4 regions of the Virgibacillus dakarensis genome follow, and region 1 is predicted to be linked to each of the others. Evidence: riboswitches for the same ligand, from Rfam matches in the RefSeq annotation. Region 1 holds a riboswitch; each other region holds the start of a gene.

Region 1 (3,177 bases):
GATAACTCCTGCCCAATTAAATCGTCCTAACATCTTTCACCTCTCCTATTATATGAAGTAAAAAAGGGTGTAACGATTGGATGGTTACACCCGATAAAGCAGCCTGCAGAGTTCAGTTATTCAGGCTTTTCACCAAACCACTTTTCATGGATTTCATCGTATTTACCATTCTCCTTCAGTGTTGCCAATGCCTCATTAATGGCTTTAACCAATGCGTCATTTCCTTTTGCAATGGCAATACCATAATCCTCAGCCTGATACAAATCGCCAACCATTTTCAGACTGTCTTCACCTTTTGTTTTAATATAATAGGCAACATTTGGTGCGTCATACAAAATTGCATCCGCGCTGCCGTTTTCAACTGCCAGATAAGCCTGGTCAAGCTGTTCGTACTGATTAGCTTCAGCGCCATCAATATTTTTCTCAATATAGGCAGCACTTGTAGAACCTAGACGTGTAGCAATTGTCTTTCCTTCCAGATCCTCAATACCTTTGATCGAGTCATTGTCAACCGCCACGCCAATGCGTAAACCTGACTGATAGTAAGCGTCACTGTAATCGATTTTCTTTGCCCGATCCTCGGTAATGCTGATCCCGGCAATAGCGATATCAAATTGACCTGTTTGCAGACCGGGGATAATTCCATCAAAGTTCGTTGTTTCTAAATTAATCTTAAACCCTGCCTCAGCCGCTATTGCTTTTATCAACTCAATGTCAAACCCGACATATTCACCGTCTTCTTTAAACTCAAACGGTACAAACGATGTATCACTTACAACGGTATATTCGTCTTTCAAATCACCGCTGCCATTTTGGGCATCTCCATCCGCTTCTTTGTCAGATCCACATGCAGAAAGTCCGATTACGATAATAAATGAGAGCAAAACAGTGCTTAAAAATTTGCCATATCCTTTTTGCATTACGAAAGTCCCCCTTAAATAGTGTCGTATCTATTAACTTTAACAAAGATTCATTTTTTAGAAAAAACGGATACTTAATCATTTAAAAGGATAGATGGGCTTATATTCGGATAGTGATAATGTAATCCCGGTTATTCCTTTAATTATTACAAATACCTATTAAATACGGATGATTCTGATAGTTGCGTCTAAAAAACGGCTAAATTTGACAATCATTTATTATTTCCTTAAATGCTTACGAGGTTGAGTTGCGTAACCGTTGTCCAACGAAAAAAATAGCTGATGTATTGGCAGAAGATAAACACATTTATTAGATCACCGTATAGATCCCGGTATAGCTTTAATCCAGACTATAAGCATAACAAGTAATTCCATAAGAAACAGCCAAACACCTTTTTATGCTTGGCTGTTTTTAATGAGATTGTACTTTTCAACTAACCATACGCTGATCCTTAGCAGACTTTGCCGACGTAATTAATTGACCTGCCTTCGAAATGATTAGGACTAACACAATCGCACAGGCTATTGAAGAAGCAATATACGTGATCCCATTCATCGTCAATGAGTAAATAATTGGTGACTTCCCCGCTTCGATCGCATACTTTTTGAAAAAAATCACGCCGGCAACAAAATGCCAAAAATAGCGAGCAGCACCACCGACCAATGTCGCGATGACAATCCACATGAGTGCATTCCCTTTTCGTCCCCTTAGCAAATTCCCTTTGATTGGTCTGATGAAAAGACCGGCAAAGCCAATACATGCGAAGGCAATAAAATATTCAATAAATGCTTGTGTTGGTGTGAGAATCCATGCCTCACCGAGTGCAATCTGCAGGAGCCCCCAAAGAAATCCTGATACAAAAGCCGCAAAAAAACCCCAGCGAAAGGCAACAATAAATATTGGTACCATGGAAAAGGAAATAGATATGGACGGTCCAAAATGGAATGATGGCAATAAATCCAAAACAAATGCAAATGCCGCGAAAATGGCCACCTCAATCATCGTTTGCAAGCTTAATTTTTTCATCAAAAAATGCCTCCCTTTTTTGTTTTAACGCACCAAAAGGAAGACATAAGTGAATACAGATAAACCAGTCAAGTTACTGTTCTTTTCCATAGAAATCAGTAAACCACTGTTTTTAATCACCACATCCCTACGCTAGTACTAACTAACAGGTTCAAAGGGTCAGAACAAAACATGTTCTCTCTCAGCCTTACGCTCCCCTTGTGGTTGCGTTGTTATTTTATTATCTTTATCATAACATAAATTTAATTAAGTAGTAGAAAAGGACGTTGACTCCAGAAATTATCTTTAACATCGAATCGGAGTCATCGCTTGAAAATCAAAAGACTTGCATATTTTTCTATTGGTCACTGGACAACATTGTTTTGGCAATTGTTTCATCCAGCTCCTCAAAATCATCGTAAGAAATTGTCTTATATAACTCTTTCCTTGTTTGCATATCAGAGACACCATCTTTTTGTGTCCCCTCCTGTTTAATCAAACGAAAAATTCGTTCATAAGCCTTAGCAGCCACTCGTAAAGAAGTTACCGGATAAATAACCATGCGAAAGCCCATTTCTTCAAAGGCTTCAGCAGTAATATACGGAGTCTTGCCAAACTCCGTCATGTTGGCAAGCAGTGGTACAGCTATTTTTTTGGCAAATAAGCAAAATTCTTCATCGGTATGCAATGCTTCCGGGAAGATTCCATCAGCACCAGCTTCAATATATGCTTGTGCCCTTGTAATGGCAGCTTCCAGACCTTCTACTGCTCGTGCATCTGTACGTGCTATAACAACGAGTGACGGGGCTACCTCCTTAATCGCTTTCACCTTCTGAACCATTTCCTCTTTAGAAACAAGCTGCTTCCCATTAAGATGACCACATTTTTTCGGAAGTTGCTGGTCCTCTATTTGTACTGCCGCGACATTGGCTTCGATCATTTCCCGAGCTGTACGAGCAACATTAAGAACCCCGCCAAATCCTGTATCAATATCAACAAGCACAGGTAAATTCGTTGCCCGAACAAGATCCCTCGCTCTTTCCGCCACTTCGGTCGAGGTCACAATCCCAAGGTCTGGAAGCCCTTTGCTTGCGGTGTATGCACCTCCAGATAAATAAAGTGCCTTAAACCCAGCATTTTTCGCAACTAGTGCTGCCATTGCATCATGGGCTCCAGGGATTTGCAAAATTGATTTTTCATTGATTAGCTCCTTAAACTGGTTTGCCAGTTCTGCTTGTGAGGCCTGTTGAT
Region 2 (3,177 bases), 1.8 Mb from region 1:
TTGTTCCGTTATAGAGGCTTCCATGGCTAGTTCATCCAAACGATTACGCATTGTCGTCGTAATTTTTTCCACACTTTCGTCCGCATAGAAACGAATCCACTTATAAAAGGGATGATTATCTGCTGGTTTGTACGTTTTCATCAATTCCTTCCCGATTTCCAAATAAGTCCAAGGGCAAGGAAGCAGTGCACAAATTATTTCTGCCAGCGTACCCGTCTGTGCATGATACATCATATGTTTAACGTAATGATCAGCAGTAGGTGGCAAGGCATATCCTTGAAGTTCATCATAGTTAACCCCGATTGATTCGCAAAAGTTGTGGTGTGGATGGACTTCACTGTGCAAAACAAATTGAATTTGGTCGTTAAAAAAGGCCATATCCCTCCGATCATTGGATTTGGAAATTGCCATTCCGTATATTTTTATAAATGCATTAAGGTATTCAAAGTCTGCTTTAATGTAATGTTCCAATGCTTCTTTTGGGACATTTCCTTTACCGATTCCCTGTACAAACGGATGGGTAAATATTGCTTGAAAAATATCACTGTTTTCGTCCCTGAGATCTTGAGAAAAAGTCATGATTATGCCTCCCTGGATTTTAGGAAGCTACTAGAGGCTAGAAAGGAAGAATCATAGAAAGGTATTTACGTCCTCGACTACTTCCCTCCGCTGGTATTAACCAGATCAGGTTCCAAGGGACTAAGAATCATTTTCTTTTCTCAGCCATATAGGCGCCCCTAGCAGTTCCGATATATTAAATATTTTGTAATAAACTACGTTGTTTCAATCGTATCACTATTAGCCAACCGATTAATGCTCCTGCTCCACTGCTGGCAAGAAATGATGGGAAGAAAAATAATGCTCCAACTGAATTTCCCATTAAAAGGTTAGCCAACGGTACAGCGAATAAAGAGCCTAAAACTCCGGTTCCAATGAATTCGCCAAGTGCAGCATATATTTTTTTGCCAAAGCTTTTGTACAGATATCCTGCCAAAAAAGCGCCAATCATTCCGCCGGGAAATGCAAGGATTGTGCCAAACCCAAGCAAATTACGGAGTAGCCCAATCATAAAGGCAATTATAACGGCAGGAGCTGGACCAAGCATCACTGCTGCCATGACGTTGACCGTATGTTGTACAGGGTAGGCTTTTGCAATACCTGCAGGAAACCATAGGATTTGTGCCCCAATCGTTCCTATGGCTACAAATACAGCCATCGTCGTTAATAAACGTGTCCGATTCATTTATTTCCTCCTTTCCGTTATAATATGAAAAAGCTAGGTCCATGGATAAAGGACCTAGCTTTTTAAAGGGAAAAGTTTATGTGTGATGATCACAGACTACTTCCCTCCGCTGGTATTAACCAGATCAGGTCCATAAGAGTCGGAAAGCTAATCCGGCTTCCCTCTCAGCTCACGGTTTCTGAGCACCCCTAGTAGTGGAATTACTATGAAACTTGCTTGTTATCGTAATCATAACAAAAGAATCTCAGTCTGTCACCTACTAATTTTAAAAAATATTGTTGTTTAATCAATACCTCGCATGAATTGATGAATTTTTTTCGATGACAAAAATAGAAGTAAACCAAGTAAAATAGAAATGCCACCGATTACCCCAAAATACAAAATTTCTGTATCAAACGAATATAATTTTACGACTTGCGCATTAATTGCTTGTGCCGATGCATTAGACAGGAACCATAGACCCATCGTTTGTGCTGAAAAGGCAGCAGGTGCAAGCTTTGTTGTTGCGGATAATCCGACAGGTGATAAACATAGTTCACCTAAAACAACCAGGAAGAAGCTAAGCACGAGCCATAATGGATTAACGAGTGTATCTGTGCCGTTAACAATCGCAGGGATAATCATAACAATAAAGGAAAGCCCTGCAAAAAATAAGCCAACTGAGAATTTTTTCGGTGTTGATGGTTGTTTGTTCCCCAGTTTAACCCAAAGCCATGCAAATACAGGTGCCAGTAAAACGATAAATAGTGGATTCAATGACTGGAACCAGGATGATTGAATTTCAATACCTGCGAAGTGCAGCAATGTCCGCTGATCTGCATATCGCGCTAAAATAATCGAGCCTTGTTCCTGAATCGCCCAGAACATCATGGCTGCCACAAACATTGGTATATAAGCCAGGAGACGTGAGCGTTCCACTTCGGTTGTTCGTGGACTCCGGTACATCACGATAAAATAAACGGCAGGAATGATAATTCCAAGAATACTAACAATCATGGTAAATCCATTTATTGTTAAGATCCCGGTTGGAATTGTGATAGCCCCCAATATAATTACGATAATAGCACCAATGCCGAAGCGGCCGAATACCTTTTTACGTTCTGCTGCCGTAAGTGGATTTGGAACGTTTGAACCAGCTGGTCCCAAATATTTGCCCTTGGTAAAAATGAAAACGACGAGACCGATAAACATTCCAATGGCCGCCAAGCTAAATCCAAGATGGAAGTTATATTCCTGTCCGACGGTTCCGACAATTAATGGAGCCAGTAATCCACCTAAGTTAATCCCCATATAAAAAATACTGAAACCAGAATCACGACGGTAGTCTTCCTTGCTGTATAAATCACCGACAATATTGGATACATTCGGTTTCAATAAGCCTGTACCAATAACAATCAAGCCCATCGAAACGAACAATCCTGTTAAACTTCCAGGAAAGGAAAGAACAATATGACCGAACATGATTAAAACGCCGCCATAAAAGGTTGTCCGAGCGCTTCCTAATAACCGGTCAGCAATCCAGCCGCCAATAATCCCAGACATGTATACAAGTGATCCGTAAACCGCCATAATCGAAGCGGCAGTTCCCTGATCAATCCCGAGACCGCCTTTTGACAGTTCGTAGTACATATAAAATAATAGAATGGCACGCATCCCATAGTAAGAAAAACGTTCCCAAAATTCCGTGAAGAATAGCGTAGATAATCCCTTTGGATGTCCAAAGAAACCCTTCTGCGGAATGTCTTGAATATTTTGATTATTTGATGACATGTTGTAGCCTCCTTGTATGACATGATCATTATACTATGCATTTATAAATTTGAAAAGTTATTTATTAGTTTAAATGGAGAAAATAAGTTGAATAGTCAGTAATACATTTTCGTAAGGTGAACCTTCATTCAGTAGGGGAGGAAGGGAAACCCTACTGAATGAAG
Region 3 (3,177 bases), on a different contig from region 1:
GGCGGCGATTGCGATGTACAGTCAAGGCTCGTTTGCTGATGTAGAGACGATTCTCCCGCATATGATACTGGATTTGCTGCCGCCTTGGATTGCCGGTTTGTTGTTATCCGGAATTATGGCAGCAATTATTACAACGGCAAATTCTCAGTTAATGGTTGTTACCAGTTCGGTTAGTGAGGATATTATTCATAAGACACTCGGCATGAACTTGACGGATAAGCAATTATTATCATTGTCTCGGATTATTGTATTGGTTTCAGGGATTATCGGTATGCTTATTGCCCTAACCTCTGATTCTCTGGTCTATCTAGTTGTCAGCTGGGCGTGGGCTGGTGTCGGTTGTACCTTATCCCCGGCGATCCTGATGACGTTTTTCTGGAAGCGCTATTCCGGTATCGGGGTTGTAGCAACGATTATTTCTGGGTTTGTTTTTACCGTGTTGTGGATTAGCACACCGTTAGATGGTATCATTACATCCCGGTTCTCTACTTTTTTCATTGCAGCATTGTTCGGAATCGTATTCAGTTTGCTGTTTCCGGATAAAAAAACTGCGGAATAGGGTTGCATCCAAATTCAATACAAATGTACGGTTGTCTTGAGGCATGTACCAATACAAGTACAGTTTTCGTCGCATAGGATACAGTATAAATCAAAACAAGTCTTGTGGAAGATTTACAACAACAACCCATGAACCTTGGGAAAGCCAACTTATCACTGGCTTTCCCAATTTTTTGTCTAAATGGTATAGTGTAGTATAACGAAAGGAGCCGATAGACATGAAGGTAGCATTATCATTTAGTGGCGGGAAAGATAGCTGTTTAGCACTATACCGTCTAGAGCAGCAGGGTTATCATGTTGTCAGCCTTATTACTACGATATGGAAGGAAAAACAAGAAACTGTCGCACACGGGGAGAAGCTTGAGCGGATCAAAAAGCAGGCTGAGCGGATTGGGATTCCAGTTCATTTTATTGAAACAGACTTTGCAGGGTATACAGAAGATTTTGTTCGCACACTAAAGGACCTAAAAACGAAATACGAGATTGATAGTGTCGCATTTGGTGATATTTACTTAGAAGGGCACCGTGAATGGGGAGAGCAGGTAGCCGAAAAAGCAGACGTAGCACCAATCTATCCGTTGTGGACAGAAAAACATAAGGTGTTGGATCTATTAAGGGAATTCGTAGCGTTGAAATTTCAGGCGCGTGTTATCAAAGTAGATAATACAAAGCTTCCGGAAAACTGGGTTGGTCGTCTTGTAGATGAATCATTTATCGCTGATATCAGTGGAAAGGATGTTTGCCCGTTAGGTGAATCTGGTGAATATCATACTACTGTATTTGATGGGCCCATATTTAGGAGGCAGGTTTAAATATCAAATTCAAAATTCCAACCTTGCAAACGATACCGTAATGTAGTACCTTTGAACATGTAAGATAAAAATGAAATAGATTTTGTGGGGGGACCAGTTGATGCTGGTTGAGATTGTATCCGATAGATACTGACCCTTGGAACCTGATCTGGCTGAAACCAGCGTAGGGAACATGTTGAACAGGAAAGATAAACTATCTTTTTCGCACACACCCCAGGTTTAAAAATGGCGGTGTTTTTTTATTGCAATTTCCGCAGCCCTTTCGCCGATCATTTTCCTAAACAAAACTACCATCACATGGAGGATAAGAAATGAAGAAGCTTTTATTTTTACTTATCATGATTACCGTTCTTACTGCATGTAACAGTAACAACGGATCCAAAAGCACGGAACAGGATCAACAGGATAGGGACGGTATGCAGAAAGTAAAGCTTGTCCTGGATTGGACACCAAATACGAATCATACTGGCCTTTATGTTGCACAAAAAAAGGGATACTTTCATGACGAGGGACTGGATGTGGAAATCATAATGCCGGGAGAGGTTGGGGCTGATCAGCTTGTCGCATCAGGAAAAGCCGATTTTGGTGTTAGCTACCAAGAAAGTATTACGGAAGCACGTGTGCAAGGTGTGCCGGTTGTCTCCATTGCAGCGGTGATCCAGCATAATACATCCGGTTTTGCCTCACCAAAGGAAAAAGCCATCACATCACCGAAGGATTTTGTCGGAAAAACGTATGGTGGCTGGGGAGCACCAGTTGAGAAGGCTGTCCTAGCATCCCTTATGAAACAAGAAAATGCTTCCGTTGATAAGGTGAATATTGTCAATATGGGGAACACCGACTTCTTTACGGCAGTAAAGCGTGATATTGATTTTGCCTGGATTTATTATGGCTGGACAGGCGTAGAGGCCGAGTTGCGTGGTGAGAAATTAAATATGTTGTATCTGACCGATTACTCGAAAAGACTTGATTATTATACACCGGTTCTTACTGCGAATGAGAACACGATTAAGGAAAACCCGAAAACAGTTAAGAAGTTTTTGGCAGCCGTTTCAAAAGGGTATGAATTTGCCATTGATAATCCTGAAGATGCGGCTACTATTTTGCTAGATGAAGTTCCAGATCTTGATGCAGAACTGGTAAAGGCTAGTCAGGAATGGCTCTCACCAAAATATCAGGATGATGCCACACGCTGGGGTGAACAGAAACTGGAAGTCTGGGATAATTATGCAAGCTGGATGTACGACAATCATTTATTAGAAAAACAGCTAGATAGCAAGAAAGCTTTTACCAATGAATTTTTACCAAAAAAATAGGAGGGGCTTCAAGTGGCAAATGCTTTAGTAAGTATTCAAATTATCCCAAAGACGAAAAACGGAGAAGATACGATTCCATATGTAGATGCTGCAATAGAGGTTATCGATCAGTCTGGAGTGAAATATGAAGTGCATCCGCTCGAAACAACGATGGAAGGAGATTTGCCGGAATTGCTGTCAATTATTGAAAAAATGAATACCAGAATGACCGAGCTGGGGTGTGAAAGTATTATTTCACAGGTAAAAGTATTTCATAAACCGGATGGAGCCTCGATGTCAGAACTGACGGAGAAATATCGCTAATGAAAGGGATCATGGAAAAAGGCTGGAAACCCGTTGTGGTTCTCCTCCTTTTATTCGGTATTTGGGAGCTTTCCAGTAAACTGTTTGACATACCGGATTGGCTCCTGCCTGCACCGTCGCAAATTGGCAAAACAGGAATAGAAGCCTGGCCAATGTATCAGCATCATTTAATCTCAACCATTACTTTA
Region 4 (3,177 bases), 1.9 Mb from region 1:
ATTCTGCGTTGGGCGGATGCTTGCGATACTTGTTCATCTGCATGATAGGACGAGCGGACAAGTGGGCCTGACTCACAGTGACGGAAGCCTTTCTCCAAAGCAATTTCCTTTAGCTCGGCAAACTCATCCGGGTGGTAATAGCGCTCTACCTTCAAGTGTTTTTTCGTTGGCTGTAAGTATTGCCCGATTGTCATAATGTCCACATCGTGTGCCAAGAGATCATCCATAGCCTGAATAATTTCTTCTTTTTCTTCTCCAAGCCCCACCATAATACTTGATTTCGTTGGTGTGTTTGGGGCAATCTCTTTAACACGCTGCAGCAATTGCAGGGAACGATCATACATCGCCCGTGCGCGGACACGCTTCGTTAATCGGCGTACGGTTTCAATGTTATGGTTAAAAATATCCGGCTTACTATCCATTAATGTATGAAGGCTATCATAATCACCCTTCATATCGGATGGAAGGATTTCAATGGTACAGCCAGGGTTCTCCCGGCGAATGGCTCGAACCGTTTCAGCAAATACGGCTGCCCCACCATCATTCAAATCATCCCGCGCTACTGCTGTAACTACCACATGCTTTAATCCCATAATAGCCACGGATTCAGCGACCCGTGCAGGTTCCCCCCAATCAAGCTCATTAGGTAACCCGGTTTTTACTGCACAAAAGCGGCAGCCGCGTGTACACGTATCCCCTAAAATCATAAATGTTGCCGTTTTACGCTCACTCCAGCATTCGTGGATATTCGGGCAGCGGGCTTCTTCGCAAACGGTGTTTAACTTTTTATCGCGCATTAACTTTTTAAGGCCTCGATAGGATTGGTTTGTATTGATTTTTGTTTTCAGCCATTCCGGTTTTCGTATGTATTCTTCTTGTTTAGCCATTTTACACGCTCCTTAATTGATGTTTGAAGTTCCATTCGTTTGTGTTGTATTTCTTCTCAGCAAGCTGGTATACTTCATCCCATTGCTCATTGGTTAATGCAAATGGAAATAGTTCTATGTCTACTCCTGTTTCAAATCCTGTTTTAAACGCGTCTTTCATGGTGTCAATTGAAATAGGTACATTAGACTCTTGACTGATCGTTGTTGCTTTCTTATCAAATGCCCTTCTGTTTCTTTCCCGTAGTTCTTCGCTCGGAAAACGGAACAGATCGAAAAGCATGATTTTATCAATCGATCGTGGTATCGACCCGTGCTGCAGCAGTACTCCTTTTTGACGAGTTTGTGCATTTCCAGATATTTTCTTTCCATTCACCATTAATTCATATAATGCAGGTTTTTCAAAGCATACGGCAGAACGGCTCTTGTTTGATTTCGTTGTTTCCGCATAATTTACTGTAATCCCGAGCTTTTCATACCCTGCAAAAATCCCCTTCGATAGTATGTAATAAGCTTCTCCAACTGAAGCCGGGATATAGGGCTTATCTTCCGCAATAATGATGCTGTAAGTTAGCTCATCATCATGCAAAACAGCGCTTCCTCCAGTCAACCGTCGAACGAGTGGAACCTGATAACGATCTAATGCTGGTAAATCAATTGCTTTATCAACATTCTGAAAATAGCCAACGGACAGGCTTGGTGCAGACCATTGATAGAAACGTAAAATTGGAGGTGTTTTCCCCTCACTATGCCAATGAAGCAACAACTCATCCAACGCCATATTCACTATGGCATCGTGTATCCCAGTATCGATAAATCCCCATTCATCACGCACATGTATCGCCTCCTCGTTTTGTTATGTTATGTCCTGAAATACGTGGAAGGGTGATAAAAAAACAAAAACCGCTCCCCAGTGGAATGCAGCTTTGGTTGTATGTACAATTAGTTCCATGTTACATACAGCTACACTTCCCCACGCTGGTATTACCTAGATCGGGTGCAAAGGGTCAGAACGAAAATGTTCTTCTCAGCTCTTGAAAGCTCCCCTAGTGAATTTGTTGATATTTTTTAAACTATTTATATGGTAAAGGGATTCATACAGATTGTAAAGCAAATTGGAAATTTTAGCTGTTTGGATTACCTTCTTACGGTATAATAAAAGTTAACGATTCCAGGATTAACAACCTTTGATCAAAGACATGTCTTTAAAAAGCACAGATGAACAGGAAAGAAGAATTGTCACCTGATAAAGTTGCATTAAGAAAGGAGAGAACGATTATGGAAGGGTTGCAGCGAATGATTGCCAGCATTGATTACATTGAGAAAAATTTAGACGCTGACCTCCCTATTGAACATGTGGCAATGGTTGCATGTATGTCTAGATTTCATTTTCAGCGAATGTTTCATATGTTGACGGGTGTAACCGTTGCTGATTATATCAGACGCCGAAGATTAACCTTGGCTGCTCAGGAATTAACGCATTCGAAAAGCAAAGTAATTGAGATTGCGTATAAGTATGGCTACGAGACTCCGGAGTCATTTTCCAAGGCGTTTCGTAAACTGCATGGTTTAAGTCCATCAGCCGCACGCCGTTACAATCAATCGTTGAAGGCATTCCCTCGTCTCTCTTTTCAAATTCAATTAAAGGGTGATGAAGAAATGAATTACAGAATTGTTGAGAAGGAAGCGTTTCGGGTTGTTGGAAAAGGAATACGTACGGCAACAATTGATGGTCAAAACCATCGTGATATTCCAGCTTTTTGGGATGAATCGAACAGGAACGGATTTACGGAGAAGCTCGTAAACGATTGTGGTTCAATGGGATTACTTGGTGTATGTATGGAATTTGATAAACAGCAAGAAGAATTAACTTATTTTATTTGTGCTGAACGGAGTAATCAAGCGGTTCCTTCCGATTGGGAGGAAAAGGAGATTCCGGCATCAACGTGGGCGGTTTTCCAGGCGATCGGTCCGGTGCCGCATGCGATTGAAAAGATATGGGATCGTATTTTTTCCGAATGGTTTCCCTCAACCGGGTATGAGCATGTTGATGCACCGGAAATAGAAGCTTACCCGCCAAATGGCGATGTAACGGCTGAGGATCATTGTTGTGAAATTTGGATTCCAATTGTGAAGAAGTGATGTTTATTAATAGCAGACACTCAAACGAAAGTCTGAATGTCTGCTATATATCGCAGTTTTATCTCAGCCAATAATGAATCTGATAATTGTCTTCTCAAATCCATGCAATAATTCGAATAATTTGTTTTTCTCCCAAACCAAATGTAGTATA

Evidence for each region. A riboswitch is a leader RNA that binds a small molecule or an ion and turns the genes downstream of it on or off. The one in region 1 is predicted to bind thiamine pyrophosphate.
Region 2: linked by a shared signal. The riboswitch ahead of thiW (energy coupling factor transporter S component ThiW) and the one ahead of thiT (energy-coupled thiamine transporter ThiT) in region 1 are both predicted to bind thiamine pyrophosphate.
Region 3: linked by a shared signal. The riboswitch ahead of CZ382_RS01655 (ABC transporter substrate-binding protein) and the one ahead of thiT (energy-coupled thiamine transporter ThiT) in region 1 are both predicted to bind thiamine pyrophosphate.
Region 4: linked by a shared signal. The riboswitch ahead of CZ382_RS10365 (lipoate--protein ligase family protein) and the one ahead of thiT (energy-coupled thiamine transporter ThiT) in region 1 are both predicted to bind thiamine pyrophosphate.

What each region holds. Positions count from the first base shown of each region.
Region 1 covers NZ_LT732554.1:2,032,754-2,035,930, reverse strand. Annotated here, with positions in the region: gene CZ382_RS19270 (amino acid ABC transporter permease) at 1-33, opposite strand, end outside; gene CZ382_RS19265 (transporter substrate-binding domain-containing protein) at 117-920, opposite strand; gene thiT (energy-coupled thiamine transporter ThiT) at 1,351-1,947, opposite strand; TPP riboswitch at 2,055-2,156, opposite strand; gene prpB (methylisocitrate lyase) at 2,285-3,177, opposite strand, start outside.
Region 2 covers NZ_LT732554.1:263,664-266,840, reverse strand. Annotated here, with positions in the region: gene tenA (thiaminase II) at 1-579, opposite strand, end outside; TPP riboswitch at 645-749, opposite strand; gene thiW (energy coupling factor transporter S component ThiW) at 755-1,243, opposite strand; TPP riboswitch at 1,328-1,443, opposite strand; gene CZ382_RS10840 (peptide MFS transporter) at 1,526-3,013, opposite strand.
Region 3 covers NZ_LT732553.1:322,052-325,228, forward strand. Annotated here, with positions in the region: gene CZ382_RS01645 (sodium/proline symporter) at 1-559, shown strand, start outside; gene CZ382_RS01650 (Dph6-related ATP pyrophosphatase) at 777-1,370, shown strand; TPP riboswitch at 1,447-1,557, shown strand; gene CZ382_RS01655 (ABC transporter substrate-binding protein) at 1,682-2,686, shown strand; gene CZ382_RS01660 (thiamine-binding protein) at 2,699-2,989, shown strand; gene CZ382_RS01665 (ABC transporter permease) at 2,989-3,177, shown strand, end outside.
Region 4 covers NZ_LT732554.1:160,761-163,937, reverse strand. Annotated here, with positions in the region: gene lipA (lipoyl synthase) at 1-887, opposite strand, end outside; gene CZ382_RS10365 (lipoate--protein ligase family protein) at 889-1,719, opposite strand; TPP riboswitch at 1,838-1,942, opposite strand; gene CZ382_RS10360 (AraC family transcriptional regulator) at 2,103-3,026, shown strand.